3 regions of the Streptomyces sp. NBC_00012 genome follow, and region 1 is predicted to be linked to each of the others. Evidence: riboswitches for the same ligand, from Rfam matches in the RefSeq annotation. Region 1 holds a riboswitch; each other region holds the start of a gene.

The links. Region 1 has a riboswitch for S-adenosylmethionine ahead of thrC (threonine synthase). Riboswitches for the same ligand answer to the same signal wherever they lie in the genome.
Region 2: another riboswitch for S-adenosylmethionine. It lies ahead of OHA19_RS06800 (hypothetical protein); the one in region 1 lies ahead of thrC (threonine synthase).
Region 3: another riboswitch for S-adenosylmethionine. It lies ahead of OHA19_RS29190 (aminotransferase class V-fold PLP-dependent enzyme); the one in region 1 lies ahead of thrC (threonine synthase).

The regions. Positions count from the first base shown of each region.
Region 1 is NZ_CP108309.1:3,958,051-3,967,571, reverse strand. It holds gene OHA19_RS18145 (trehalose-6-phosphate synthase) at 1-367, opposite strand, end outside; gene OHA19_RS18140 (glucosyl-3-phosphoglycerate synthase) at 435-1,391, opposite strand; SAM riboswitch class I at 1,544-1,670, shown strand; gene thrC (threonine synthase) at 1,688-2,998, shown strand; gene OHA19_RS18130 (MoaD/ThiS family protein) at 3,029-3,307, shown strand; gene OHA19_RS18125 (cold-shock protein) at 3,729-3,935, shown strand; gene groL (chaperonin GroEL) at 4,315-5,937, shown strand; gene OHA19_RS18115 (hypothetical protein) at 6,063-6,575, opposite strand; gene OHA19_RS18110 (hypothetical protein) at 6,865-8,106, opposite strand; gene OHA19_RS18105 (hypothetical protein) at 8,257-9,150, opposite strand.
Region 2 is NZ_CP108309.1:1,441,195-1,450,715, forward strand. It holds gene xylB (xylulokinase) at 1-720, shown strand, start outside; gene OHA19_RS06780 (VWA domain-containing protein) at 784-2,058, shown strand; gene OHA19_RS06785 (hypothetical protein) at 2,061-2,906, shown strand; gene OHA19_RS06790 (cytochrome P450) at 3,118-4,485, shown strand; gene OHA19_RS06795 (DUF4232 domain-containing protein) at 4,820-5,341, shown strand; gene OHA19_RS06800 (hypothetical protein) at 5,381-5,788, opposite strand; SAM riboswitch class IV at 5,837-5,946, opposite strand; gene OHA19_RS06805 (PPC domain-containing protein) at 6,230-6,694, shown strand; gene OHA19_RS06810 (SAM-dependent methyltransferase) at 6,624-7,466, opposite strand; gene OHA19_RS06815 (SAM-dependent methyltransferase) at 7,587-8,411, opposite strand; gene OHA19_RS06820 (GtrA family protein) at 8,642-9,133, shown strand; gene OHA19_RS06825 (hypothetical protein) at 9,241-9,521, shown strand, end outside.
Region 3 is NZ_CP108309.1:6,366,169-6,375,689, forward strand. It holds gene OHA19_RS29165 (heme-copper oxidase subunit III) at 51-671, shown strand; gene OHA19_RS29170 (c-type cytochrome) at 734-1,543, shown strand; gene OHA19_RS29175 (Rieske 2Fe-2S domain-containing protein) at 1,540-2,592, shown strand; gene OHA19_RS29180 (cytochrome bc complex cytochrome b subunit) at 2,589-4,214, shown strand; gene trpD (anthranilate phosphoribosyltransferase) at 4,338-5,402, shown strand; SAM riboswitch class IV at 5,488-5,605, shown strand; gene OHA19_RS29190 (aminotransferase class V-fold PLP-dependent enzyme) at 5,782-7,158, shown strand; gene OHA19_RS29195 (Lrp/AsnC family transcriptional regulator) at 7,259-7,540, opposite strand; gene OHA19_RS29200 (rhomboid family intramembrane serine protease) at 7,537-8,289, opposite strand; gene OHA19_RS29205 (hypothetical protein) at 8,454-8,696, shown strand; gene OHA19_RS29210 (NYN domain-containing protein) at 8,733-9,521, shown strand, end outside.

The DNA.
Region 1 (9,521 bases):
GCTCCAGCGGCGTCTGGTACAGCATGTGGTGGACGAACCAGAGCACCGAGTTCGCGATGCCGTTGTACGCGTCGGCGTGCACCCGCGCGTCGATGTCGAGCATCCGTACGCCCTGCTCGGCGACCCCGCGCCGGACCGCCTCCCGGTCCCCGTCACCGAGCGCGGCGCACACCCAGAGCTTGTCGTCCACGGCGCTCAGCCCGGAGACGAGCCCGCCGCCGCCCCGTCTCGCGTCGAGCGATCCGTCCTCGCCCAGGGTGTACGAGACCGGGCCGCGGTTGGACGCGACGAGGACCTGGGCATCGGACCGGACGCCGGGCCGCGCACCGGACCGGGCAGCGGGCTGGGCATCGTGCTCGGAGACCATGTTGCGGAATCTAGCCCGATCACGAACCGCCCAAACGTGCGAAGTCAGACTGCTAAGTCGGACCCCGTCAGGCCGCGCGGCGCGAAACGTACTCCTCGATCTCGCACATCGGCGGCCGCTCCTCGGTGTCCACGGCATGGGTGCGCGGCACGAAGCCGTTCTCGCCGCGTTCGAACTGGGTGAGCGCCGGGCGTATCAGGTGGCCGCGGGAGAGCCGCAGCTGCGCGGTCCGGTAGATCGCCGCCGCCATCCGGCCGAGCGCCTGCCCGTCCTGGTGCCGGTGCTTGCGCACCCCCACGTCGACCTGGGCCAGCGCGTCCAGCCCCACCGTGTGCAGCGCGTCGACCAGCAGGCCCAGTTCCACGCCGTAGCCGACGGGGAAGGGCAGCTGTTCGAGCAGCGAGCGGCGTACGGCGTATTCACCGCCCAGCGGCTGCACGAAACCGGCCAGTTGCGGCCAGTGCAGATTGAGCAGCGGACGGGCCACCAGCTCGGTCACGCGACCGCCCTGACCCGCTGTGTCACCGAACGGGCGGTCGTACATGGCCTTCACGAACTGCACGTCAGGGTCGGTCAGCAGCGGGCCGACGATGCCGGAGACGAAGTCCGCCGAGAAGTCCTTCAGGTCGGCGTCGACGAAGCAGACGATGTCGCCACCGGTCACCAGGAGCGACCGCCACAGCACCTCGCCCTTGCCGGGCACGGCCGGTATCCGGGGGAGTATCGCGTCGCGGTGCACCACCCGGGCGCCGGCCTCCCGGGCCACCTCCGCGGTGGCGTCGGTGGAACCGGAATCGATCACCACGAGCTCGTCGACCAGCCGGACCTTCTCCATCAGCTCGCGCCGGATCGTCGTGACGATCTCGCCGACCGTCGCCTCCTCGTTCAGCGCCGGCAGCACGACGCTGACGCTTCCGCGGCCGGTCTCCCCGGCCCTGGCCCTGGCGGCCAGCAGGCGGTCCAGCGGGCGGTCGGCGGCCGACCAGGAACGCCTGGGCAGCCAGCACTCGACCTCTTCCAGCACGGTCGATACTCCCTGTATGTGATCCATCTCGCGGTTCGGACGACTATCTCAAGAGTCCGGTGCTTCGGTTACAGTCTTGAACAACGCGGACGACCATCGCATGCCGGGGCCGTCCGCCGATAAATGCCCGGATCGAAGATCCGGTGCCACAGCGCTCATCCAGAGGGACTGAGGGAACGGCCCGTTGAAGTCCCGGCAACCCCCCCACCGACCGAGAGGTCCGGTGAGGAAGGTGCCAATTCCGTCTCGTGGCGAAACGCGCCGCGAGGAAGATGAGGAGAAAGGGCCTCGCCATCATGGCTGCGCAGACCGTTGCAGTAAGCACCAGTTCTTCCGTCGACGCCGAAGCCGTCGACCTCGGTCCCGCTTCGGGCCTTTCCTGCCGCGAGTGCGGCGAGCGTTTCGAACTCGGTCCCATTTTCGCCTGCGCGTCCTGTTTCGGGCCGCTCGAAGTCGCGTACGACCTGCCGAGCGGCTCCCCCGAAGAGCTGAAGAAGCGCATCGAGGCCGGTCCGGCCAACATCTGGCGCTACGCGCCGCTGCTGCCGGTCCCCGCCGATGTCGCCGAGAAGCCGAACCTGAACCCCGGTTGGACCAAGCTCGTCCAGGCCGACAACCTCGCCCGTGAGCTCGGCGTCGAGCAGGGCAGGCTCTTCGTCAAGGACGACTCCGGCAACCCCACGCACTCCTTCAAGGACCGCGTCGTCGCCCAGGCCATCGAGGCCGCCCGCGCCTTCGGCTTCACCACCCTCTCCTGCTCCTCCACCGGCAATCTCGCCGGTGCCGTCGGCGCCGCCGCCGCCCGGGCCGGCTTCCGCTCCTGCGTGTTCATCCCGCACGACCTGGAGCAGGGCAAGGTCGTCATGGCCGCGGTGTACGGCGGTGAGCTGGTCGGCATCGAGGGCAACTACGACGACGTCAACCGCTTCTGCTCCGAGCTCATCGGCGACCCGCTCGGCGAGGGCTGGGGCTTCGTCAACGTCAACCTGCGTCCTTACTACGGCGAGGGCTCCAAGACCCTGGCGTACGAGATCTGCGAGCAGCTCGGCTGGCAGCTCCCGGACCAGCTGGTCATCCCGATCGCGTCCGGCTCGCAGTTCACCAAGATCGACAAGGGTCTCCAGGAGCTGATCAAGCTCGGCCTGGTCGAGGACAAGCCGTACAAGCTCTTCGGCGCCCAGGCCGAGGGCTGCTCGCCGGTCTCGGTCGCGTACAAGGGCGGCCACGACGTCGTCCGGCCGCAGAAGCCGAACACGATCGCCAAGTCCCTCGCCATCGGCAACCCGGCCGACGGCCCGTACGTCCTGGACATCGCCCGCCGCACCGGCGGCGCCGTGGAGGACGTGAACGACGAGCAGGTCGTCGACGCGATCAAGCTGCTGGCGCGCACCGAGGGCATCTTCGCGGAGACGGCGGGCGGTGTGACGGTCGGCGTGACGAAGAAGCTCATCGAGGCCGGGCTGATCGACCCGTCGCTGACCACCGTCGTACTCAATACGGGTGACGGCCTCAAGACCCTTGACGCGGTGGCCGAAACCTCTCAGGCGACCGCGACGATCCGTCCCAGCCTGGACGCGTTCCGCGCCGCCGGCCTCGCCACCAGCTGACCACCCGAGACTTCAGGAAGGGCACCCACCATGAGCGTCAAGGTCCGTATCCCCACCATCCTCCGTACCTACACGGGCGGCCAGGCCGAGGTCCCGGCCGAGGGCTCGACCCTCTCCCAGGTCATCGAGTCCCTGGAGCAGAACCACCCGGGCATCGCCGCCCGCGTCCTGGACGACCAGGGCAAGCTGCGCCGCTTCGTGAACGTGTACGTCAACGACGACGACGTGCGCTTCGAGGGCGGCCTGGAGGCGGCCACGCCGGACGGCGCCGGCATCTCGATCATCCCGGCCGTGGCCGGCGGCTGCTGACGCCCCGTCCGATCCCTTCGCGTAATCGAATTGCCCCCTCCGCTTCATTCGCGGAGGGGGCAATTCTGCATGGTTGAGCGCGGTAGAGTGTGGGAAGTCCCCCCAGCTGCCCGCGCCGCCCGCATATGAGAATGCGCCCGGACGCGACAAGATGCAGCCAAAGTGTGCGTGGTGCTTGCGGCATAAGTCGCCTTTGCCTGGCCCGACTTGCCCAGGAATCTCATGAATTCCGCATATTCGGGCGTTCGGCGCGGCCGAGAATTCTCGTCCGATTGACCTGTTGCAGAGGGCAGTTGGGCAGATACATTCAGCCGCGGTCGACGCGTTCCGGCGCACACACCCTCTCCTGTCGGAGGGTGAGTTCTGACCCGGGTCCGCGAAGTGCGGTCCTGCGCAAGGGCCAGTAATAGGGGAGTTAGGCATGGCTCAGGGCACCGTCAAGTGGTTCAACGCGGAGAAGGGGTACGGCTTCATCGCGGTCGACGGTGGTGCGGATGTTTTCGTCCACTACAGCGCGATCCAGATGGACGGGTACCGCACCCTCGAAGAGGGTCAGCGAGTTGAATTCGAGATCTCGCAGGGCCAGAAGGGGCCGCAGGCAGACATGGTCAAGCTCGCCGTCGGCTGAGTTCGGCGCGGTCGGCCAACGACACCACTCGCGCGCTGAGGGCCCGTACCCCGGAGGTACGGGCCCTCAGTGCGTCCTGGCATGCCGCCGGGCGTTGTCCGCGTCGCCCGGCATGCCGCCGGGCGTTGTCCACAGCCCTCCGCGACCCTCGTCCACAGCCCTCCGCGGTTGTCCACATCCGGAGGGGGACGCTTGCACTCCCGGGGGTCGAGTGCTAATCATTGGCGTTAGCACTCTCCAGGTGAGAGTGACAGAACTTGGACCGGGCCGGTGAGGCCCGCAGGTCGGTGGGGCAAGGAACCACCGGTCACGCAGGCCGTCCGTCGCGGGCGCCACTCGGTCCGGAGAAATCCACCCCTGTCCGGGAGGACCACTTCACATGGCCAAGATCATCGCGTTCGACGAGGAGGCCCGGCGCGGTCTCGAGCGCGGCATGAACCAGCTCGCCGACGCCGTCAAGGTCACCCTTGGCCCCAAGGGTCGCAACGTCGTCCTTGAGAAGAAGTGGGGCGCCCCCACGATCACCAACGATGGTGTTTCCATCGCCAAGGAGATCGAGCTGGAGGACCCGTACGAGAAGATCGGTGCGGAGCTGGTCAAGGAGGTCGCCAAGAAGACGGACGACGTCGCCGGCGACGGTACGACCACCGCCACCGTTCTCGCCCAGGCTCTCGTCCGCGAGGGCCTGCGCAACGTCGCCGCGGGTGCCAACCCGATGGCCCTCAAGCGGGGTATCGAGAAGGCCGTCGAGGCCGTCTCCGCCGCCCTCCTGGAGCAGGCCAAGGACGTGGAGACCAAGGAGCAGATCGCTTCGACGGCCTCCATCTCCGCCGCCGACACCCAGATCGGCGAGCTCATCGCCGAGGCCATGGACAAGGTCGGCAAGGAAGGCGTCATCACCGTCGAGGAGTCCCAGACCTTCGGTCTGGAGCTGGAGCTCACCGAGGGTATGCGCTTCGACAAGGGCTACATCTCGGCGTACTTCGCCACCGACATGGAGCGCATGGAGTCGTCCCTGGACGACCCGTACATCCTGATCGTCAACTCGAAGATCAGCAACGTGAAGGACCTCCTTCCGCTGCTGGAGAAGGTCATGCAGTCCGGCAAGCCGCTGCTGATCATCGCCGAGGACGTCGAGGGCGAGGCCCTGTCGACCCTGGTCGTCAACAAGATCCGTGGCACCTTCAAGTCCGTCGCCGTCAAGGCCCCGGGCTTCGGTGACCGCCGCAAGGCCATGCTCGGCGACATCGCCATCCTCACCGGTGGCACCGTCATCTCCGAGGAGGTCGGCCTCAAGCTGGAGAACGCCGGTCTCGACCTGCTCGGCCGTGCCCGCAAGGTCGTCATCACCAAGGACGAGACGACCATCGTCGACGGCGCCGGTGACAGCGACCAGGTCCAGGGCCGGGTCAACCAGATCCGCGCCGAGATCGAGAACTCCGACTCGGACTACGACCGCGAGAAGCTCCAGGAGCGCCTCGCGAAGCTGGCCGGCGGCGTGGCCGTCATCAAGGCCGGTGCCGCGACCGAGGTCGAGCTCAAGGAGCGCAAGCACCGCATCGAGGACGCGGTGCGCAACGCCAAGGCCGCCGTCGAGGAGGGCATCGTCGCCGGTGGTGGCGTGGCTCTGCTCCAGGCCTCGGCCGTCTTCGAGAAGCTGGAGCTCTCGGGTGACGAGGCGACCGGCGCCAACGCCGTCAAGCTGGCGCTGGAGGCCCCGCTCAAGCAGATCGCCGTCAACGGTGGTCTCGAGGGCGGCGTCGTCGTCGAGAAGGTGCGCAACCTGGCCGTCGGCCACGGTCTGAACGCCGCGACCGGCGAGTACGTCGACATGATCGCCGAGGGCATCCTCGACCCGGCGAAGGTCACGCGCTCCGCCCTGCAGAACGCCGCGTCCATCGCCGCGCTCTTCCTCACCACCGAGGCCGTCATCGCCGACAAGCCGGAGAAGGCCGCCGCGGCCGCTCCGGGCGGCATGCCGGGCGGTGACATGGACTTCTGATCCTGACGGATCGGTAGTTCCTGTACAGCTTTACGGTGTCGGCCCCCTGGACCAGCTGGTCCAGGGGGCCGACGCTTTCGGTGCCGATGCTCGGGGCCGCCGCCCACCGTTTTGGGGCTGCCGCCTTACTGGGCGAACACCATCTCCGGGAAGCGTTCCGAGGGCCCGTCCAGCAGATGGTCGTCGTGCCCGCGCAGCCACCGGCCGAAGAACGACGCGACGTACTCCCGGTTCGCGGCCAGGGCGCGGTGCGGCGGCACCGTCCCGACCGCCCTGGCGAGCCCTCCCTCCGGCACCGCGCCCTGTCGGGCCAGCCGGGGCAGCAGCACTGCGGCGTCCGTGTACGAGGCGTGCCGCGACCCGGTCAGCGTCACATCGGCCTTCCAGCCGCGGGTGTTCGCCCAGAACGCGGCCCAGGACGGCTGCTGCCGGTAGTCGCCCGAGCTCTCGCTCCCGCTCCCCATCAGCAGCAACGGCCGGTCGAGCCCGTCCAGGGCCACGCCGCTCAGGTGGGTGCCGTCCGGCTCCCGCCCACCGACGTAGTCCATCTCGCCGTCCATGTTGATGCCTGCCAGGAAGCGCCGGTCGTCGTGCATCGTCTGTGCGGCGGTGAACCCGCCCGCGGACTGGCCGAACACGCCGACCCGGCGCAGATCGAGCGCACCGCCGTGGTCAGGAGCGCCGAGGCCGCCAGCCCGGCGACGAGGACCTGACGGCGGTCGAGGCTGCGGCGGCTGCGGTCGCGACTCGGATCGTGCGGGGCAACGGTCATCACGTCGGGCTCCCTGGAGGTCTGCGATGGACGCACCCACGATGCCCGCCGGAGCATCGTGAGCGCGTGATACCGCAGTGCCCATTCCGTCATGGCGTCCTGGCTCCCCGGTATGAGACGGGGTGTCGCGTCGGACGCCGCGCCGCCGCCCCGCCTTACGGCAGGCGGTCGAGCAGCCAGGTGCAGAGTTCCTCCGTCACGAGGGTGTGCCCCTCGTTCCGGGAAGCGAGCTTGAACTCGTCCAGCCCGCCGGTGCCCTCCGGGAGCGAGGAGATGTCCTTGTACAGCTCGTCGTCCGTGTCCGGGTCGGCGACATCGACCGCGCTGACGGACGGTACGAAGCAGTGCGACCGGATACGTACATCGGTCTTGAAGCCGAGGAACGGGTTCAGGGCATTGAAGGCGTCCGCGAGGATGCCGAAGCCCTCCAATGAGCCGCCGGGCGCGCCGTCGATCGACGGGAGCCCCTTCGTACGGACCTCGTTGGTCTTCAGTGTCAGCACCCGCAGCTTCGCGACGAGCTCGTCGAGCCCAGGTGCCTGGGTGTAGAGCTTGGTCCCCGCAACCGTCAGGCCCTTGCCCTCCAGGGCCAGTTCGCCCGCCCGCACATCGGTGCCGGTCCCGTCGGCCGTCCCGTTGGCGACACCGATCAGCCGGGGCCCGCGCGGCCATTCGCCGACCGCCTGCATCTCCGCCAGGAACGCGCCGCGCTCGTCGCTCTGGTCAGGAGTGCTGTCCCACTTCTCGATGTGCCGCCACAGCAGCTGGCGGGCGGCCGGGCTGTTGATCTGGTCGGAGAAGCGGCTGTCGAGGTCCTTGATGTAGTGCGCGAACGCCTGGAGCGCGATCGGGATCCAGGCGCCCCGGTGCGGGCTGTCGTACGAGAAGTACAGCGAGGTCTGGTGGTCGATGCCCTGGCTCTCCATCTTGGCCAGCGCGTGCCGGGTGACGAGCCCGCCCATGCTGAACCCGCCGACCGCCAGCGGTGTGTCGCCCAGCCGCTCCGCGATGGCCCGCGCGATCGCGGCCTGCGCGGTATGGGAGTTGTCCAGAATCGACGCACTGCGCTCGTGATAGCCGAGCAGGACGACATCGTGGCCACGGCGGCGCAGCTCGCTGATGAGCGCGTAGTCACCGAACTCCATGATCTGCCAGGAGAATTCCAGCTCGCTCGGCCCCGTGCTGAAGCCGTCGGAGAAGATCACCGGCCGGACGAGACCGGGGTTCCCCTCGCCGTTGTAGACCCAGGCGGTACCGCCCGGCAGCTCCCACACATCGCTGGGCGGCAACGGAAGGGAGCTGGGCCTCTCGGCGTCCAGGCGGGGGCCGGGGGCCAGTGCGATGGGGGGCCGGTCGTGGAGCCCGGAGACGATCTGCTCATGGGTGGGTTCGGACATGGTTCGTTCCCCTTTGGGCCGGTTGATTACGATCCGCGCCAAGAGGAGCACGGAACGTAGCCATCGGCCGGCGAAGGCGATTCAAACCACTCCCAGGTGGGAGCCGCTTTCGGACACCTGGCGTGGGCCCGGCCCCACAGGGCAATGTGTCTAGCGACTACCCGGCCTGACGGATCGTCGCGCGAGCCCGGCCCGTACGTCGTTCATCCGGTTTCGTACGCCGTCCGCCGGTACGGCCCCGCTGGGCCCGGCGGGTGCGGCGGCCGGTTCGCCCCGGCAGGGCCTGCACCGACCGCCGATCAGGGCCTCCGCGCTGCCCGGTGAGCGGCACTCGCTGCATTCGAGGGTGCGCAACACCGTTCGCTGTTGCGGCGGAGCGACTCGTTCGGGCGGCATCTTGTCGGCGAGCCGCCTGCGGACCAGGGCCGCCGCGTGGTGGACGGGCGAGGGCAGCCCGTCGGTGAGGGCGTGCAGCAGCTCCGCCTCGGTGGCCCCGCGCTCGAACCACTCGCCGACCTGTGGCTCCAGTGCCGCGCAGTCGGCCGCCGACAGCGTGAGTGCGGTCGCGGTACGGCCCAGCGCGGCGAGCAGCGCGAACGCGCGGGACCGGGTGGGGCGTCGGGGCTGTTCGACCGGTACGTCACCCCGGGCGAACGCCGCCCACCACTTGTCGTCCCGCGCGGTCCGGGAGAAGAACGTACGGGTCACCCAGAGCAGAACCTCGTCGTTGGCGACGCACTCGCTGCCGCGCCGCAGATGCCCGGCGTCCTGGAGCCGGTTGAGGGCGGTACGCAGCGCGCACTGCCCGTACGGGAGGTGCTTGGCCAGCGTCTTCACGGAGATGTCGGAGCCCTCGGGCAGCCGGTCGAGATATGCGGCGATGGACGCCTCGCGAGCCGGAAGGTGAGCGAAATCCCGTTCGGCGCGAGGAAGTTGGTCGGGCGCGGACCGCTTGCCGTACCCCGGATTGGCCATCGGGTGCGGGGGTGCTGGCAGGGGTGCGTGCGGCGCGCACGGGGCGGCACTAAGCTGGCCGACAGCCATCAGATCGCTCCTTGTGTAAGCGGTCGAAGTGGTCAGGCCCCTGTTTGGTGTTCCACCACCGGCAGGGGCCGTTCTGCGTCACGGAGCGTCGCTCCGCATTCGGCACGCTAGAGCGTCACCACTGTCGGTGGCAAGTCGGTCACAAGAAGTCAACTCGCCGCTCGGGGTGGGTGGGTGGGAAGTGGCCCACCTCCCATTCCGCTGAAAGAGCGCTCGGACTTCGCGGCTTGAGCCCCGGGCGGAACGCCCCTGGTGAGAGGGGGCGCGCACCCCGATCCGAATGCGCCGAGCGCGCTCCAAATGCGCCTCCGCTGACGGGGTGGACCGACGGGGGCGCGACGCGGGATACGGGAGAGGGGTGGCGGGCCCCT
Region 2 (9,521 bases), 2.5 Mb from region 1:
CTGGGCGGCGCCGGGCTCGTCGACCACCCCGTCCTCAGCCTCGGCACCTCGGGAACGGTCTTCGCGGCGACCCGGACCCGGCCCGCGTCCCCGGCACTCTCCGGATTCGCCGCGACGGACGGCACCTATCTCCCGCTGGCCTGCACCCTCAACTGCACGCTCGCCGTGGACAAGGTCGCCGCCCTGCTCGGCCTGGACCGCGACGACATCTCTCCCGGCGGCGAGGCGGTGCTGCTCCCCTACCTCGACGGCGAACGCACCCCCGACCTGCCCGCAGCCGCCGGCCTGCTCACCGGGCTGCGGCACGACACCACACCCCGTCAGCTCCTCGGCGCCGCCTACGAAGGCGCAGTGGTCACCGTGTTGCGCGCACTCGACGAACTGCTGCGGGCCTGCGGTCTCGACCCGGCCGATCCCGAGGTGGCCGCGCGCCCACTGCGGCTGATCGGCGGCGGCGCCCGTGGGCGGGCCTGGGTGGAGACGGTACGGCGGCTCTCCGGGCGTCCCGTGATCGTGCCCGGGAGCGGCGAACCGGTGGCCCTGGGCGCCGCCGCACTGGCCGCCGCCGCGGCCACCGGCTCCGACCCGGTCGCGATCGCCGCCGGCTGGGGCACCGGCGAGGACGTCCGACTGCCGCCCGTCCGGCGGGACTCGGCCACCTGGGAGCGGGTCGGATCGGTACTGGAACGGGCCTCCGGGCCCCTGCTCGCCGGTTTCTGACGGTTCCCCAGCGGTCTCCGGACCGGTTTGGGGAAGCGCGGCGATCTTCACTAGTATCCGGCGATGATCATAAGAAAAAGGCTGACGGCCGGGGTGGGCATCCTGCTCGCCACCCTGACCGCCGGGCTCGGCACGGCACTCCCCGCCGCCGCCGACGAAGCCCCCGCCAAAGCCTCCCCCAAGGTCGAGCTGGTGCTCGACGTCAGCGGCTCCATGCGGACCCGTGACATCGACGGCCAGTCCCGGATGACAGCCGCCAAGCAGGCGTTCAACGAGGTGCTGGACGCGGTGCCCGAGCAGGTCGAGCTCGGCATCCGCACGCTCGGCGCCGACTATCCGGGCGACGACCGCAAGGTCGGCTGCAAGGACACCAAGCAGCTCTACCCGGTCGGCCCGCTGGACCGCACCGAGGCGAAGACCGCGGTAGCCACCCTGGCCCCCACCGGCTGGACCCCGATCGGTCCGGCTCTGCTGGGCGCCGCCGACGACCTAGAGGGCGGCGACGCCACCCGCCGGATCGTGCTGATCAGTGACGGCGAGGACACCTGCGGCCCGCTCGACCCGTGCGAGGTAGCACGTGACATCGCGGCCCGCGGTATCCACCTCGTCATCGACACCCTGGGCCTGGTGCCCAACGCGAAGATCCGCGAACAGCTGACCTGTATCGCCGAGGCCACCGGCGGAACGTACACCGCCGTCCAGCACGCCGATGAACTCTCCGGCCGCGTCAAGCAGTTGGTCGACCGGGCCGCCGAGCCCGTCGTCACCCCGGTGGCCACCGAGGGTGCGGACAGCTGCTCCTCGGCACCGCAGCTCAAGGCCGGCCTCTACACCGACCGCGAGAAGCTCGGCCAGCACCGCTGGTACCGGGTCGACGTGCTGCCCGGCCAGGAACTGCGCGCCTCGGTCAGCGTCTTCGCCGACCGCGCCGTGAACAACGACTACGGCGTGCTGATGCGCGCACTGACCGTGCACGGACGGGAGATCGTACGGGGCTCCGAGTCGGGCACCGGCCGTACGGACGCGATCTCCTCCGGCCTGCGCTACCCGAAGCCCCTGGTGGACGACGCGGACAGCGACAAGCCGGCCGCCGAGACCGTGTGTCTCCAGGTCAGCAACTCCTTCTCGGCGCCCGCCTCGGTGAAGACCTCGCCCGGTATGCCGGTCGAGCTGACCGTCGACCTGGTGGACGCTCCGGACGACGCCGCCGACGCGGCCGCGTTCGGGCTCGGCCGCGGCTGGTGGCTGCTGGGCGTGCTGGTGCTCACCGGGCTGGTCGCGGGCCTGGTCTTCGGCTGGATCTCGCGCTGGCGCGTCGCCGTCTGGAGGACCAACTGATGATGCGTACGACACGTGTACTGGCCGGCACGCTGCTCGCCGGGCTCGCCCTTCTGACGTCGGCGGGCGCCGCGGTGGCCGACGACCCGTCGGCGAGCCCGAGCCCGAGCGCCTCCGAGGAGGGCTCCGGCCCCACCGAGGCCGGCACCACCTTCCGCACGGCGACGGCGGTCGAGCAGAACCAGCTCGCCACCGCCGGGGCGTCCACGGGTGATTACCTGTACTGGGTGTTCCCCGCCGACGCGGGCCAGCGGGCCACCGTCAAGGCGAAGATCACCCTGCCCGAGAGCGCCACCCGGCACGGCGCGTCGACCTGGCAGGTCGATGTGTACGACGGGCTGCGGCGCCGCCAGGCCTGCATGTACGGACGCCAGACCGGCAAGGCCGCGGCCGACGCTCCGGCGGTCGAGCTGACCTGTGTCCTGCGGACCGTCCGGGCCTGGTCCGAGCCGTGGGCCAACGACCCGCTGCCGGGCAGCTACTACGTACGCCTCACCGTCGTCGACCTCCCGTCGGCCGACCTGGGCCTTCCGGTGAAGACCGAGATCGAGGTCACGGCCGCCGACAAGGGCGGCGCCGCCGATGTGGACGGCACGCTCTCCGAGCCGCTGGTCCCCGGCGTGTCCTCCGTCGCGCAGGCCTCGGACGACTCGGCCGACAGTGACGACGACAGCTCGTCCAAGGTCTCGCTCGGGAGCGAGCCGGAGGACGGCTGGGCGTCGGGCTGGTGGACCGACCGCTGGCTGTGGACAGTCGGCGGCGGCGTGCTCGGAGCGCTCGCGGCCGTGTTCGGCTACTCCCTCACGCGCGGCGGCGGCCGCCCGTCCCGGGTCCCGCCGGGCGTCTGACCCACGCACCGCCGGGCACCTCCCGACAGGGGCCCGGCACACCTCCGGCCGGGCCCCGGCTCCCGGGCCCGGCCGGAGGTGGCGGACAGCGACTACTCTCGACAACTCACGCACCGCACAAGGCCGATGACTCATTCCAGGGCGTGCGGTACCACTGAAGTCAGGTCGCCGCGCACCGAATCAGGTGCGCCACAAGGGAGCGGAGACATTCATGTCCACGGAGACCGGCCCGGCCATCGACGCCGAGCCGCGGAGCCACCGGATCGAGCCGGGCCCGAAGGGGCTGCCCTTCCTCGGGAGTCTGCCGCAGTTCGGAAAGAACCCCCTCGCCTTCTTCGAGCGGCTGCGCTCCCACGGGGACATGGTGGGCTGGCGATTCGGCCCCAACTCCTGTGTGTACATAGCCGATCCGGACTGCATAGGCGAGCTGCTCACCGAGACGGAACGCTCCTTCGACCAGCCGGCCCTGGGAATCGCCTTCCGGACCGTGATGGGCAACGGCGTGGTGGTCGCCCGCGGCACGGACTGGCGGCGGAAGCGGTCGCTGGTGCAGCCCTCCGTACGGCCCAAGCAGGTGCGGTCGTACGCGGCGACGATGGCGAGCAGCACGGTGGAACTGGCGGACACCTGGTCGGGCGGTGAACGCGTCGACATCAAAAGGGAGATGGCGGCGCTGACCCAGCGGATCGCGGTGCGCACCATCTTCGGTGTCGACACGGCGGCCGACGCCGAGGCGATGGGCCGGGCGATGGATGTGGCGCAGCAGGAGATCGGCAAGGAGTTCGCCGGGATCGGCGCGTTGCTGCCGGACTGGGTGCCGACCCCCGGCCGGGCCCGGATCAAGAAGGCCGCGGCGGTCATCGACGCCGAGGTGGGCCGGGTCGTCGCCCGTCATCGCGACGGCGGTGACGAACGCCCCGACCTGCTGAGCCGGCTGCTGACGGCGGTCGACGAGACGGGTGAGCACCTCACCGACCAGGAGATCCGCGACGAGACGGTCACGCTGTACATCGGCGGGCACGAGACGACCAGTTCCACTCTGGTGTGGGCCTGGTATCTGCTGTCCCGCAATCCGCGGGTGCGTGCCGCGCTCGCCGAGGAGCTGGACCGGATTCTCGGCGACCGGGAGCCGGAGTTCGACGACTACGCGCGGCTGACGTACACCCAGTCCGTGGTCAAGGAGACGCTGCGCCTCTACCCGACGATCTGGCTGGTCACCGGTGTCGCGAAGGCCGGTGCCCGAATCGGTGGTGTGCCGATGCCGGAGGGCACCCGGGTGTGGACCAGCCAGTGGGCGACACAGCGTGACGCGCGGTGGTTCCCCGAACCGGAGGAGTTCCGCCCCGAGCGCTGGGACCCGGAGAACGGCGACAGCATCGCGGAGTACGCCTGGTTCCCGTTCGGCGGCGGCCCCCGGGTCTGCCTGGGCGCCCGGTTCGCGATGGTCGAGTCGGTGCTGATCCTGGCCGTGCTGGCCCGCCGCTTCGAGCTGGACGTGGACCCGGGCGTCATCGAGCCGGTCCCATCGCTCACGCTGCAACCTGACCGGGAAGTGATGGCGACGGTCCGGACACGGTGACGGCGCACGGGGCGGGCCCGGTGGCCGAGCCGGTCCTCCGCGGGCCCGCCCCTTGAGCGGTTCCGGCCCGAAGCGCCACACGCCCGCTGTTCCGGCCCGAAGCCGCCACACGCCCGCCGCGCCGGTCCGCCGCGCCGTCGGGGCGTCGCCGGGATACGGCACTCCGCTGCGGCTGCGGCTGGGGCTCGGCTGCGCGCCGGATATACCGAACCGATATGTCCGATCTGTCGCGGAGATCAGGTCATACGGTTCACACTGTCCATGTCGGCCGCCGCACCGGTCGGCGGGCCGTCCGGCCGTACCCGCAGGCTGTCGATCCAACGGGAGAAACAACATGCGTCTTCGCCCCGCTCTCACCGCCGCACTCGCCGTCGCGGCCACCCTGCCACTGGCGGGCACCACGGCATCGGCGACGACCGGCACCGTGAGCCGCCTCGCGACCTGCCAGGAGAAGGCCCTCGACGTGCACGCCGCACCCGGCGGACAGCGGAACACGGCCCGGATCGACGTCGTCAACAACGGCGGCCGGACCTGCGTGGTGGACCGGATCCCCACGATCACCTTCCGGGGCCTCGACGGCTCCGCCGAGGCCGTCCCGCCCGCCGGGAGCGGCCCCTACGAGCTGGCCCCCGGCGAGCGGGCGTACGCCGCCGTACGGACCGCGGACCCGGCGGCCACCGAGGGCCACGTCGTCGGCAGCCTCTCCGTGGCCGCGGACCCCTCCCATCTGGGCGTCACGTTCGGCGCGGCCTCCGTGGGCATGCCGGAGGGCGTCCATGTGTGGGTGCCGGTGACCACCCTCTGGCAGGAGTCGCGCGCGGCGGCGGACAGGGTGCTGGCGGACGCCCTGGGGTGATCCACGCGCCGGTGAGGGGCACGCCGGGGCGAAGGGCGGCTACAGACCGTAACTCGTGCCGCCGACGGTCCGCCGCGGGTCGGGGGCCGTCGTCGCGCAGAGCGGGCCGCCCTCGAACCCGACGTTGACCAGGGCCGTGGCCCTGCCCGCGGAGTCCACCAGCTTCAGGGCGTGCCACCGCGGCAGCCAGAAGACCCGTCCACGGTGCTCCGTGAGCAGTTCCGTGAGGGCCGCCGGAGCGTGTGTCCACACCTTCGGCAGGTCCTCGGCATGGTCGAACGCGGGGCGCAGCCCGATCCAGCCGTCGGCGCCGACGTCACCGGAGGTGAGCAGGAGCTCCACGGCCTGACCGGGCTCCTGGTGGCACTTCTTGGCGTGGATCCAGTGGACGTGGTGACCGGGGCCATGGCCGGTGCAGTCGTCGTTCTGGACGAGATGGGGGAGCATGGTTCTTCGCCTTCCCGAGATCATGGACCCCAGGTGCTCTGCCCCGATGGTCCGCTGTTCCCCATGCGCCGCGCACGGGGCCGGTCGTCACCCGGAGCACCCGCAGCGGAGCGGGGTGCCGTCCAGTTAGCCGGGGCTGTGCACTGGAACTCATGACCTGCCGGAACTGTATCCCACGAACGACGGCGCCCGACGGGGGGTCAGTTTCTCGGCCGTGCAGGCTCCCGGCCGTGCGGGCTCCCGGCCGTACAGCCGGACGCCCAGGTCGTTCTGCGTCATCACCGGCAGCTTGCGGATACTCAAGAACCGTCCCGGCCAGGCAGCCGTCGGCACGCTGTCGGTGATCGTCCTCGCCCTCACCGCCCTGACCGCCCCGGCCCCGCAGGCCCATGCCGCGGCCACGCCTTCGGGCACCCTGGACGGCACCACGAACACGGTGACGTGGCAGAGCCGGTGTACGCGAAGGGAACCGTCGACTCGCCCGCCAAGTGCGGCACGGCCGCCGAGGACCCCGACAACGCGGTCTGCGCCCGGTTCGACCTGACCGTCGACCCGCCCGAGGGCCAGTGGGACGACAACCCCGAGGGCGGCGTCCCCGTCTCCATCCAATGGGAGACGCCCACGGACGACTTCGACATGTACATCTACGACTCGGCCGGCAAGCAGGTGGCCTCCAGCGCAGGCACCGCCGACCCCGAGTCCGCGGTCATCCCGAAGGCTTCCGGGACGTACCGGGCGCGGCTTCACGGTCGAGCCGCGGAAGTAGCCGACAAGCCCGGCAGCGCGGGGGCCGGGGGCCGTCTTCGGACGGTCCCCGGCCCCCGCGTCCGTCACGCTACGGCTTGCGGGCGACCGCACCGTAGATCGGCACCGGCTGCGTCTCCACCGGAAGTTCCCCGAGGCTGAGCTCGGGATGCCAGTCGACGACCGGTACGAGACCGGGCTCGACCAGTTCCAGCCCGTCGAAGAACCGGCTGACGCCCCGGTGCGACCTCGGCACGAGCGTCACACCACCCGCCGCGTACGAGGCCACCCCCTTCTCCACGCTCTCCGGGTCGAAGTCATCGGTGAGCTGCGACAGCACCAGGCAGCTCCCGGCGGGGAGCCGGTCCGTCAGCCGCTCCACCAGCGCGTACGCCCCGTCGCGCATCCCCTCCCCCTCACCGCCGCTGTCGCCGTCGTCGATGAAGTGCAGGAGTGCGATGAGGGAGAGTGCGACGGGCCGTTCGAAGTCGATGACATCGGCGGCGAGTTCGAGGATTCTTGCCGGCTCCCGCACATCGGCTTCGAGGTATGCCGTCGCCCCTGCGGCACCCCCGCTCAGCAGCGCCTCGGCATGGGTCAGGACGATTGGGTCGTTGTCCACGTACACGACCCGGGCGTCGGGAGCCGTGTTCCGGACGATCCGGTGCAGGTTGGGCTCGGTGGGAATGCCGGAACCGATGTCGAGGAACTGCCGCATCCCCGCCTCGCCCGCGAGCCAGCGCATCGCACGGTGCATGAACCACCGGTTGTGTCGCGCGATGCGCTTCGTGTGCGGTGAGAGCCCGGCGATCTGTCTCCCGAGCTCCTCGTCGACGGGATAGTTGTCCTTCCCACCGAGAAACCAGTCGTACACCCGCGCGGGATGCGGCCTGGTGGTGTCGATGCGGTCCGCACCGGATCCGTGTCCTGTCATCCGGCACTCCCCCTGGTACTGATCAGCTGCCTGCCCCAGCATCTCGCAGCAGACGCCCGGCCGGCCGCGCGGACACACGTGATCCGACGGCCGGCCAGCCGCAACGGGCTCCGGAGCACGTCACTCCTTGACGCCGATACCCCCGAAGGCGTCGACGTCCGCGGGCACGGTCGCGCTGTCGGCGTCGGGGTGCCACTGGCTTAGCCGGACGAAGCCGGGGTCGAGGATCCGCAGCCCGTCGAAGAGCGTGACGATCTCGTCCGGCTCGCGCACGTAGTACGGCACCGCGCCGCTCTCGATGTACGCCTTCTCCGCGGCGATCATGCCCTCGCTGGTGCGCGTTCCGTCGTACATCACGAGGTAGCTGCCCGCCGGCAGCCCCGCCATCAGCCGGCCGACCACCTCGCGGGCCTTGGCGAAGTCGCCCGCGTGACCGAGTATGCCGAGCAGCATCAGGGCCACGGGCCGGTCGAAGTCCAGCGTCTTCGCCGCCTCGGCCAGGATGGCGTCCGGGTCGTAGAGGTCGGCGTCGATGTAGTCGGTGACGCCCTCGGGCGAACTGGTCAGCAGCGCACGGGCATGCGTCAGCACGAGCGGGTCGTTGTCCACGTACACGATGCGCGACTCGGGCGCGATGTCCTGGGCCACCTGGTGGGTGTTGTCCGCGGTGGGCAGGCCGGTCCCGATGTCCAGGAACTGCCGGACAGCCCGCTCCTGAACGAGGTGGCTCACCGAACGCCGCAGGAACTGCCGGCCCGCCACCGCCACGTCGACGAGCCCGGGGAAGAAGGCCTTGATCTGGTCACCGACCTCACGGTCGACCTCGTAGTTGTCCTTGCCGCCCACGAAGTAGTTCCAAAAGCGCGCGGAATGAGGCCTGGTGGTGTCGATCCGGTCCGACACCGGCCTGGCGGGAGGAGTTACGGACGACTGCTGCTCACTCATGGAGACCTCCGGACGCGAAAGTGATCAAGCCATGGCCTTAACCTACCTGGGCGTCGCAAGAGTTATGACCGCATACGTCACCGAGCGTGGATCCCGTGGCCGGCCGGGCCGGGCTCCGGGCTGTCCCCCACTGGAGCCGGCCGTTATCGGGTCGCTCGAACGGCTCCGACTCCGTAGATTCTGGGGCGGATTCGAATCACCGTTCCCCCTGACCTTCCGGAGGCCCGTCAGTGACCGCCCCAACGCGTCGGCAGACGCGCGCCGTTCGGCCACTCGTCGCGGCCTTCGCGCGATTCGTCGTGTGCGGTGGCGGGGTCGGGCTGGTGTCGAGCGCGGCGGTCGTGCTGCTCAGCGCGCGCATACCGATGGCCGTCGCGAACGCGCTGGTCACTGTCGCCTCCACGGTCGTCGCGACCGAGTTGCACCGACGGATCTCGTTCCGGAGCGAACGCAAGGGGTGGGGGGTCCATCTCCGGTCCGGGGCGACGGTCGCCGTGAGCTACGCGTTCACCACAGGGGCGCTGCTCTGCCTGTTCGCCGTGCAGCCCCATCCCTCGCCCCTGGCCGCGCAGACGGTCTATCTGGCGGCGTCCGCTCTGGCGGGGGTCGGACGATTCGCGCTGTTGCGGGTCATCGTCTTCGGGAACCGGAGCCGGAGCGGGCACGGTCGGGCCTCGCGCGCCGACGCGCTGCGCAAGTCCTCGGTGGCGATGGCCGTGTGACGCCCCCCTCGGTGGTCGGCACGGCGCCGTGCTGGTTGACTGGCGTGGCCGGTCGCACGGGCGACACGGAGCCCGCGGGTGGGCCGGGGCGGATGAGGGGCGTGCGGATGGAGTACGGGCGGGGCGGGCGGGTCCGGGTGCCGGTGGGGGACGACGCGGCGCGGTGGGCGACCCGGGGGAAGTGCCTGCGGGTGCTGGTGGTCGTGCACAACGTGACCGCCGCGACGCGGCTCCTCGATGTGCTGCCTCTGTTCGACGACGATCTGCGGGTCCAATTGCTGGTGACCTGCACAGGCTCCTCGGCGTTCGCGGCCGGCACGGCCGAGCTCCTTGCCGACACCGGAGTGCCGGTGCTGCCGTGGGAGCAGGCGGCCGAGACGAAGGCGGA
Region 3 (9,521 bases), 2.4 Mb from region 1:
CACACCGAACGGCACCCCCCGGGGTGAGGGCGGGATAAGCGACCGACATAATGTCGGTCGTGGCGACAGCAACGACAGTAGAAACCGGGCACGCGCACCCGTCGGTCAATCGACCGAACCTCACCAGCGTCGGAACCATCATCTGGTTGAGTTCCGAGCTGATGTTCTTCGCGGCCCTCTTCGCGATGTACTTCACCCTGCGATCGGTGACCGGACCGGAGCACTGGAAGGAAATGGCTTCGGCCCTGAACTTCCCGTTCTCGGCGACGAACACCACGATCCTGGTGCTCTCCTCACTCACCTGCCAGCTCGGCGTCTTCGCCGCGGAGCGGGGCGATGTGAAGAAGCTCCGTGCGTGGTTCGTGATCACTTTCGTGATGGGTGCGATCTTCATCGGAGGCCAGGTCTTCGAGTACACCGAGCTGGTGAAGAAGGACGGCCTCTCGCTGTCCTCCGACCCGTACGGCTCGGTGTTCTACCTGACCACCGGCTTCCACGGTCTGCATGTGACAGGCGGTCTCATCGCCTTCCTGCTCGTTCTGGGCAGGACATACGCAGCCAAGAGGTTCACCCACGAACAGGCGACCGCCGCCATCGTCGTGTCCTATTACTGGCACTTCGTCGATGTCGTGTGGATCGGCCTCTTCGCCACGATCTACATGATCAAGTAATCGGGTTCGAACCCGAACCACATCCAGCATCGACGCAGAAGATCCTGACACCGGGGTAATCCGTGAAAAAGCTCTCCGCACGACGACGCCATCCGTTGGCGGCGGTCGTCGTACTACTCCTCGCGCTGGCGGCCACTGGGGGGCTGTACGCCGCGTTTGCGCCCGCGAGTAAGGCGCAGGCCGACGAAACCGCCCAGTCCCTCGCCATCGATGAGGGCAAGAAGCTGTACTCCGTCGGTTGCGCCAGCTGCCACGGAACCGGCGGTCAGGGCACCACCGACGGGCCGAGCCTGGTCGGAGTGGGCTCAGCCGCCGTTGACTTCCAGGTCGGTACGGGCCGTATGCCGGCGCAGCAGCCCGGCGCCCAGGTGCCGAAGAAGAAGGTCATCTACAACCAGGCCCAGATCGACCAGCTCGCGGCGTACGTCGCGTCGCTCGGCGCCGGCCCGGTCGTTCCGACCAAGAAGCAGGTCGACCCTGCGGGTGCGGACATCGCCAAGGGTGGCGAACTGTTCCGTACCAACTGCGCGCAGTGCCACAACTTCACCGGTGAGGGCGGCGCGCTGACGAACGGCAAGTACGCGCCCAGCCTTGAAGGCGTGGACCCGAAGCATGTCTACGAGGCCATGCAGACCGGCCCGCAGAGCATGCCGTCCTTCCCGGACACGACGATGCCCGAGCAGCAGAAGCGGGACATCATCGCGTACATCCAGACCGTGAACGGCGACCAGACGGATAACCCGGGTGGTCTGAAGCTGGGCGGCCTGGGGCCGGTCAGCGAGGGCCTGTTCGCCTGGATCTTCGGGCTCGGCGCACTGATCGCAGTTGCCATTTGGGTCGCGGCCCACACCGCTAAGGCCAAGAAGTCATGAGTAGCCAAGAGATTCCAGACGAGAACCTGCCCGCTGAGCAGGGCACCGCGCACGAAGCGGTAGAGGTCGCGGACGACCCGTTCGCCGACCCGGGGCTGCCGGCCCACAAGCCGCGCATCCAGGACATCGACGAACGGGCCGCGAAGCGCTCCGAGCGCGCCGTCGCGTTCATGTTCACGCTGTCCATGCTGGCGACGATCGGCTTCATCGCCTCGTACGTCATCTTCCCGGTCGACAAGATCGTGTACATCTGGCCCTTCGGCCGTGTGAGCGCGCTCAACTTCTCCCTGGGCCTGACCCTGGGCGTGGCACTCTTCGCGATCGGCGCGGGCGCCGTCCACTGGGCGCGCACGCTGATGTCCGACGTGGAGGTCGCCGACGACCGGCACGCCATCGAGGCCGAGCCCGAGGTCAAGGCGAAGGTCCTGGCGGACTTCGCGGCGGGTGCCGAGGAGTCCGCGTTCGGACGGCGCAAGCTGATCCGCAACACCATGTTCGGCGCGCTGGCCCTGGTGCCGCTCTCCGGTGTGGTGCTGCTCCGCGACCTCGGTCCGCTGCCGGAGAAGAAGCTCCGCGCCACCCTGTGGGCCAAGGGCAAGCAGCTCATCAACATGAACACGATGGAGCCGCTGCGTCCCGAGGACGTCGCCGTCGGTTCGCTGACCTTCGCCATGCCCGAGGGCCTGTCGGAGCACGCGGAGGACTTCCAGAACCAGATCGCCAAGGCCGCGCTGATGATCATCCGCATCGAGCCGGACAACATCAAGGACAAGCGCGAGCGCGAGTGGGCCCACGAGGGAATCGTGGCCTTCTCCAAGATCTGTACCCACGTCGGCTGCCCGATCAGCCTGTACGAGCAGCAGACGCACCACGTGCTCTGCCCGTGCCACCAGTCCACCTTCGACCTCTCCGACGGCGCCCGCGTCATCTTCGGTCCGGCCGGTCACGCCCTTCCGCAGCTGCGGATCGGTGTGAACAGCGAGGGCAACCTCGAGGCGCTCGGTGACTTCGAAGAGCCCGTCGGTCCTGCATTCTGGGAGCGCGGATGAGTACTGCGACCGACACACAGCGCAAGGCGCCCGCCGGTGAGCGGGTGGCCGACTGGGCGGACGGCCGGCTCGGGATCTACTCCCTGGCCAAGGCCAACATGCGCAAGATCTTCCCGGACCACTGGTCCTTCATGCTCGGTGAGATCGCCCTCTACAGCTTCATCATCATCATCCTCACGGGTGTGTATCTGACGCTGTTCTTCGACCCGAGCATGAGCGAGGTCGTGTACCACGGCTCGTACGAGCCGATGCAGGGCATCCGGATGTCCGCGGCCTACGCCTCGACGCTGGACATCAGCTTCGACGTCCGCGGTGGTCTGCTGGTCCGCCAGATCCACCACTGGGCCGCGCTGATCTTCCTGGCCGGCATGTTCGTGCACATGATGCGCGTCTTCTTCACGGGTGCGTTCCGCAAGCCGCGTGAGATCAACTGGCTGTTCGGCTTCCTGCTGTTCGTGCTGGGCATGTTCACCGGCTTCACCGGCTACTCGCTCCCGGACGACCTGCTGTCCGGTACGGGTGTCCGCTTCACCCAGGGCGCGATCCTGTCGATGCCGGTCGTCGGCACGTACATCTCGATGTTCCTGTTCGGCGGAGAGTTCCCCGGTCACGACTTCGTCAGCCGGTTCTACTCGATCCACATCCTGCTGCTGCCGGGCATCATGCTCGGTCTGCTGGTGGCGCACCTGATCCTGGTCTTCTACCACAAGCACACGCAGTTCGCGGGTCCCGGCCGGACCAACAAGAACGTCGTCGGCATGCCGCTGCTGCCGGTGTACATGGCGAAGGCCGGTGGCTTCTTCTTCCTGGTCTTCGGCATCATCGCCATCATCGCGGCGATCGCCTCGATCAACCCGATCTGGGCCATCGGCCCGTACCGCCCGGACCAGGTGTCCACCGGCGCCCAGCCCGACTGGTACATGGGCTTCGCCGAGGGTCTGATCCGAGTGATGCCGGGCTGGGAGATCAACCTCTGGGGTCACACGCTCGTCCTGGGTGTGTTCATCCCGCTGATGGCCTTCGGACTGGTGCTCGGGATCATCGCGGTCTACCCGTTCGTCGAGTCCTGGGTCACCGGGGACAAGCGCGAGCACCACATCCTGGACCGCCCGCGCAACGCCCCGACCCGGACGGCCTTCGGCGTCGCCTGGATCACCGAGTACGTCGTCGTCTTCATCGGCGGTGCCAACGACCTGTGGGCCACGCACTTCCACCTGTCGCTGAACGCCATCTCCTGGTTCGTACGGATCTTCATCTTCGTCGGCCCGGTCCTCGCGTTCATCGCCACCCGGCGGATCTGCCTCGGCCTCCAGCGCCGCGACAAGGAGAAGGTGCTGCACGGACGCGAGTCCGGCATCATCAAGCGCCTGCCGCACGGTGAGTTCGTCGAGATCCACGAGCCGCTCGGCCCCGAGCAGCTGCACACGCTCACCGCGCACGAGCAGTACAAGCCGGTCGAGATCGGCCCGACGGTCGACGAGAACGGTGTGGAGCGCAAGGTGTCGGCCCTGCAGAAGCTGCGGGCCCGGCTCAGCAAGGGCTACTTCGGCGAGAACAACCAGATCGCCAAGCCCACCACCGAGGAGTACAAGGAGATCACCAGCGGCCACGGTCACCACTGATCGCCTGAACTGATCGCCACAGCAGGAGCCCCGTCCATTCGATGGACGGGGCTCTTTGCCGTGCCTGGCGCTCGATAGGGTGGAGGTGATTCTTGTACCGGCTGTGGACCCCAGGAGCGGACCATGAACGTTGTGACCCCGATCGGCGGCGACAGCGTGGCGGACCGTACCTGGCCCGGCGTGCTGAACCCCCTGCTGCGCGGCGAGAACCTCACCGCCGACGACACCGCGTGGGCGATGGACCGCATCATGAGCGGTGAGGCGAGCGATGTGCAGATCGCCGGATTCGCGGTGGCCCTGCGGGCCAAGGGCGAGACGATCGACGAGGTCTCCGGCCTGGTGCGGACGATGTACGAGCACGCCAACACCATCCACGTGCCCGGCCGTACGGTCGACATCGTCGGCACCGGCGGCGACCTCGCCAGGACGGTCAACATCTCCACCATGTCGGCGGTCGTCATCGCCGGCACCGGCGCCAAGGTCGTCAAGCACGGCAACCGCGCCTCCTCGTCGGCGAGCGGTTCCTCCGACGTACTGGAGAAGCTCGGCGTCAACCTGGACCTCAGCGCACAGCGGGTCGTCGAGGTCGCCGAGGAGGCGGGCATCACCTTCTGCTTCGCGGTGAAGTTCCACCCCGCCCTGCGGTACGTCGCCAGGGCCCGCAAGGAGCTCGGCACGCCGACGACGTTCAACATCCTCGGGCCGCTCACCAACCCGGCCGAGGTGCGCTCCCAGGCCGTCGGTGTCGCCGACCTGAAGATGGCGCCCATCGTCGCCGGTGTCCTTGCCGAGCGCGGCAATTCGGCGCTGGTCTTCCGCGGTGACGACGGCCTGGACGAGCTGACCACCACCGCGACCTCGCGGGTCTGGGTGGTCCGGGACGGAGCGGTGCGCGAGGAGACCTTCGACCCGCGCGACGTCGGTCTGGAACTGGTGCCCGTGGAGGCCCTGCGCGGTGCGGACGCCTCGTACAACGCCGACGTGGCCCGGCGGGTGCTGGCCGGCGAGCGAGGACCCGCGCGGGATGCCGTCCTGCTCAACTCGGCGGCGGCGCTGACGGCTCTCGACCCGACGGACGGCACGCTGAACGAGCAGCTCGCGGCCGGGATCGCGAAGGCCGCCGAGTCCATCGACTCCGGGGCGGCGGCGCGTGCGCTGGAGCGCTGGGTGGCGGCCAGCAACGCCTGAAACGGGCGCAGATGTGGTGCAAGGCGCAGTCCGGATCCTGGACTGCGCCTTGCGCGTCTTCGCGCGTATGGCAAGATGCTGATCAGGTCATGAGTGACAGCGACTACGGCCCCGGCCCGCTGTCCGGCAACCCTCCGTCCGTGGCGGGGTGCCCCGGGTGAAGACCAGGCCGTAGGCAGCGAGGTCTGCGGCAAGCGCGGGCCCCTCGGCATCTGTGAATGCCAACCCCCGGGGTCCTGGTCCCTAGGGAGCCTCTTGTGAGCACGCGAATGCGATAGGGCCGTCGGCCCTCCTCCGCACACCCCTCTTTTCTCTTTCCGCTGCGCTGCCGCGTATCCGCCGGCGCATGCGATTCGCCTGCCTCTTACGGGAGTTCGCCATGTCTGTCTTCACCGCTGCCGCCGACCAGTCGCTTTGTGCCCCTCTGCCGGTTCTGGGCAAGGATGTGACGGTTCCGTTGGTCACGGGTGGTGAGGTCACGTACGCCGCGCTCGACTACGCGGCCAGCGCCCCCGCGCTCCAGCGCGTCTGGGACGACGTCGCCGCGTACGCCCCGTACTACGGCAGCGTCCACCGCGGGGCCGGCTACCTCTCGCAGCTCTCCACGGACCTCTTCGAGAACAGCCGCGCGACCGTCGCGGAGTTCCTCGGCTGCCGTCCGGGTGACCAGGTGATCTTCACCCGTTCGACCACCGACTCGCTGAACCTGCTGGCCGCGGTCGTCCCGGCCGACTGCCAGGTCTTCGTCTACGAGACCGAGCACCACGCCTCGCTGCTGCCGTGGCGCGACGCCCGGGTGACGTACCTGAACGCCCCGCGTACCCCGGCCCAGGCCGTCGAGACGCTGGAGCGGGCGCTCGCCGACCGCGAGCCGTACGGCCCCGCGCTGGTCTGCGTCACCGGCGCCTCCAACGTCACCGGCGAGCTCTGGCCGGTGAAGGAGCTGGCCGCCGCCGCCCACGCGCACGGCGCCCGGATCGTGCTGGACGCCGCCCAGCTCGCCCCGCACCACCCCGTCGACATCGCCGAGCTGGACGTGGACTGGGTCGCCTTCTCCGGGCACAAGCTGTACGCGCCCTTCGGCTCGGGCGTCCTCGCCGGCCGGGCCGACTGGCTCCAGGAGGCCGAGCCCTACCTCGCGGGCGGCGGCGCCTCGCGCAAGGTCGCCCGGCGCACCGACGGCGGGGTGGACGTCGAGTGGCACTCCACCGCCGCCCGCCACGAGGCCGGTTCCCCCAACGTCATCGGCGTCTACTCCATCGCCTCCGCCTGCAAGGCGCTCACCGAGGCGGGCTTCGACGACCTGGTCGCCCGGGAACAGCACCTCGTGGGTGCGGTCCGGGCCGGACTCGCCGAGGTACCCGAGGTCAAGGTGCTCTCGCTGTTCGGCGACGACGCCCCGCGGGTCGGTGTCATCTCCTTCGTGGTGGAGGGCTGGAACAGCTCGCACTTCGCCGCCGCGCTCTCCGCCGAGTACGGCATCGGGGTGCGCGACGGACTGTTCTGCGCCCACCCGCTGGTCCGCACCCTGCTGGGCAGCGACCCGCAGGAGGTCGGCGAGTGCGGCGCTCCGGAGGCCGAGCCGGGCGAGCGGTCCCTCAACGCGATCCGCGTGAGCTTCGGCGCCGGTACGCCGGACGAGCACATCGAGCGTTTCGTCCGCGCGGTCAAGGAGCTGGTGAGCAAGGGCGCCCAGTGGAAGTACCGCACCGAGGACGGCCGTTGCGTCCCGGACCGGGGTGCGGCGCAGCTCTGAGGCTGCCGGAGGCACACAGCACTTCGGCGGGGGACGGGCAGCCGGTGGGCCCGTCCCCCGCCGAAGTGCTGCGCGGGGTGGTGAGTGGTGAAGCGCGTACCTACGCGTCGAGGCCGATGGCGAAGGCGGCCTCCAGGTCGTGCTGCGAGTAGGTACGGAACGCCACATGGGTGTCGGTGGCCTCGACGCCGGGGATCTTGCTGATCCGTCCGGGGATGACATCGGCGAGATCGTCGTGCTTGGGCACCCGGACCATGGCGATCAGGTCGTACGTACCGGTGACCGAGAAGACCTCGCTGACACTGTCCAGTGCGGCGATGGCCTCGGCGATCTCGGGAATCCGGTCCACGCTGGTTTTGATGAGCACGATCGCGGTGATCACGGCTGGCTTTCTCCCTCGGTGGCCGTGGCTGGTCCCTTCACTCTATCCGTACGCCGGTAACGCCCCCAGGCGTAGAGAAAGCCGAGGGCGAAGCCCACCACATGGGCCAGATAGGCCACGCCCGGCCCCCCGCTGCCCGCGCCCTGGACGGCCAGCCACTGGAGGGCGAACCAGAAGACCAGCACGATCCAGGCGGGGAAGCGCAGCGGCAGGAAGAAGAGGAACGGGAACAGGCTGGTTACCCGGGCCCGGGGGAACAGGTACAGGAACGCCCCGAGCACCGCCGAGATCGCCCCCGAGGCGCCCACCAGCGTCTGGTCGGACGTGGCGTGCGCGGCCGCGTAGGCGACCAGGGCGAGGTAGCCGGAGATCACGTAGAAGAAGGTGAACCCGACCCGGCCCATGCGCTCCTCGGCCATCGCCCCGAACACGTACAGGAAGAGCACGTTGCCGAGCAGGTGCAGCCAGCTGCCGTGCACGAAGAGGGCGGTGAGCGGGGTGAGCAGGGCGCGGGGGGAGCCGTCCCACAGCTCGCCGGGGATCACGCCCCAGCGTTCGAAGTACCCGGCCTGGGCGGCGAGCACGGCGTCGGCGGTGCCGGGGACCGGGTTGAAGCCGGACAGCGGGCTGATCACGAAGATCAGGACGCAGACCGCGATCAGGGCATGGGTCACCACTGGCCCGCCCGAGGTAACCGTCCGTAGCAGTCCACCGGCCAGCCTGCCGGTCACAGCTCGCCGATCGATCATGAACAGAGCATGACGCAAGCGGAGGGAACGGGACAGACCGCCTCGCCGTGTCGGGGGGACACAGCGAGGCCGTAGGGTTACGGCAGGACATCCGCAGTTCGACGGCGCACCGCGAGATCCTTGAAGGCAAGGCAGCACGAGGCTCGACGAAAGAGGACGCAACGATGACGACGGTTCCCCAGCCGACCGACGGGACCCGCTGGCGCTGCACGCTCTGCGGAAATCTCACGCGCTTCGACGTGACGCGCTCCTCGAAGGTCGTCGAATATGTCCATCTCGACCTGGCCGGTGAGTCCAGCGTCGAGGAACGTGAGGTGGTCAGTGAGACCATCGAGTCGGTGCGCTGCCGTTGGTGCAACGCGGTGGACCAGATCGAACTGGTGGACAGGCCGGGTGCCGACTCCTGACGGAGCCGCGCCCACAGACATTTGGGGTGACGGATGGTGGAGCAGCCCGCTAGCGGCGCCGAGTCGGCCGAGGCGGCCGACGACGCCGTCGAGGCGCTCGACCGCCCGCTGCCCGAAGGTGTACGGCGGCGGGTCGTCGCGCTGGTCTCGGACGCGTTCGGCGGCCTGACGGTCACCGAACTCCCGGCCCAGCTGCGGCAGTACGCCCGTTTCACCCCGACCCGGCGGGCCAAGTTCGCCGGGAACGCGATGGCGGCCGCCCTGGAGGGCGACTCGCTGTTCCGCCAGCGCATCGGCGAGCGGCTCAGGGAGGGGCAGCCGGAGCTGACCGCCGCCCTGGAGGCCGGGGCGCCGCCCGCAGCCGCCGACCCCGTCGACGTGGCCGCGGCGGCCTATGTGCTGCGCCCGGCGGGCTGGGTCAAGCTGGTCGCCGCCGCCGGCGAGGAGGCCCAGCGCGCGGACGCCGAGCGCGCCGACGAGGAGAGCCGCCGCGAACTGGAACGGCTGCGCGAGGAGCTCGTCCACGCCCGCTCCCAGACGAAGAGCGAGACGGAGCGGCTGCGCGTCGAGCTGGACGCGGCCCGCAAGGAGGCCGAGTCCCTCCAGCGCAAGCTGCGCAGCGCCGTCAACGAGGTCAAGCGAGGCGAGGCCGCGCTGCGCCGCAGCCGGGCCGAGACCGACGCCGTACGGGCCGAGGCGGCCGCCCAGGTGTCCGCGGCCGAGAGCGAGGGCCGGCGGCTCAAGGCGCGGCTCGGTGAGGCCGAGGCGTCCGTGGAGGCGGGCCGCCGGGCCGCCAGGGAGGGCCGCTCGGTCGAGGACATGCGG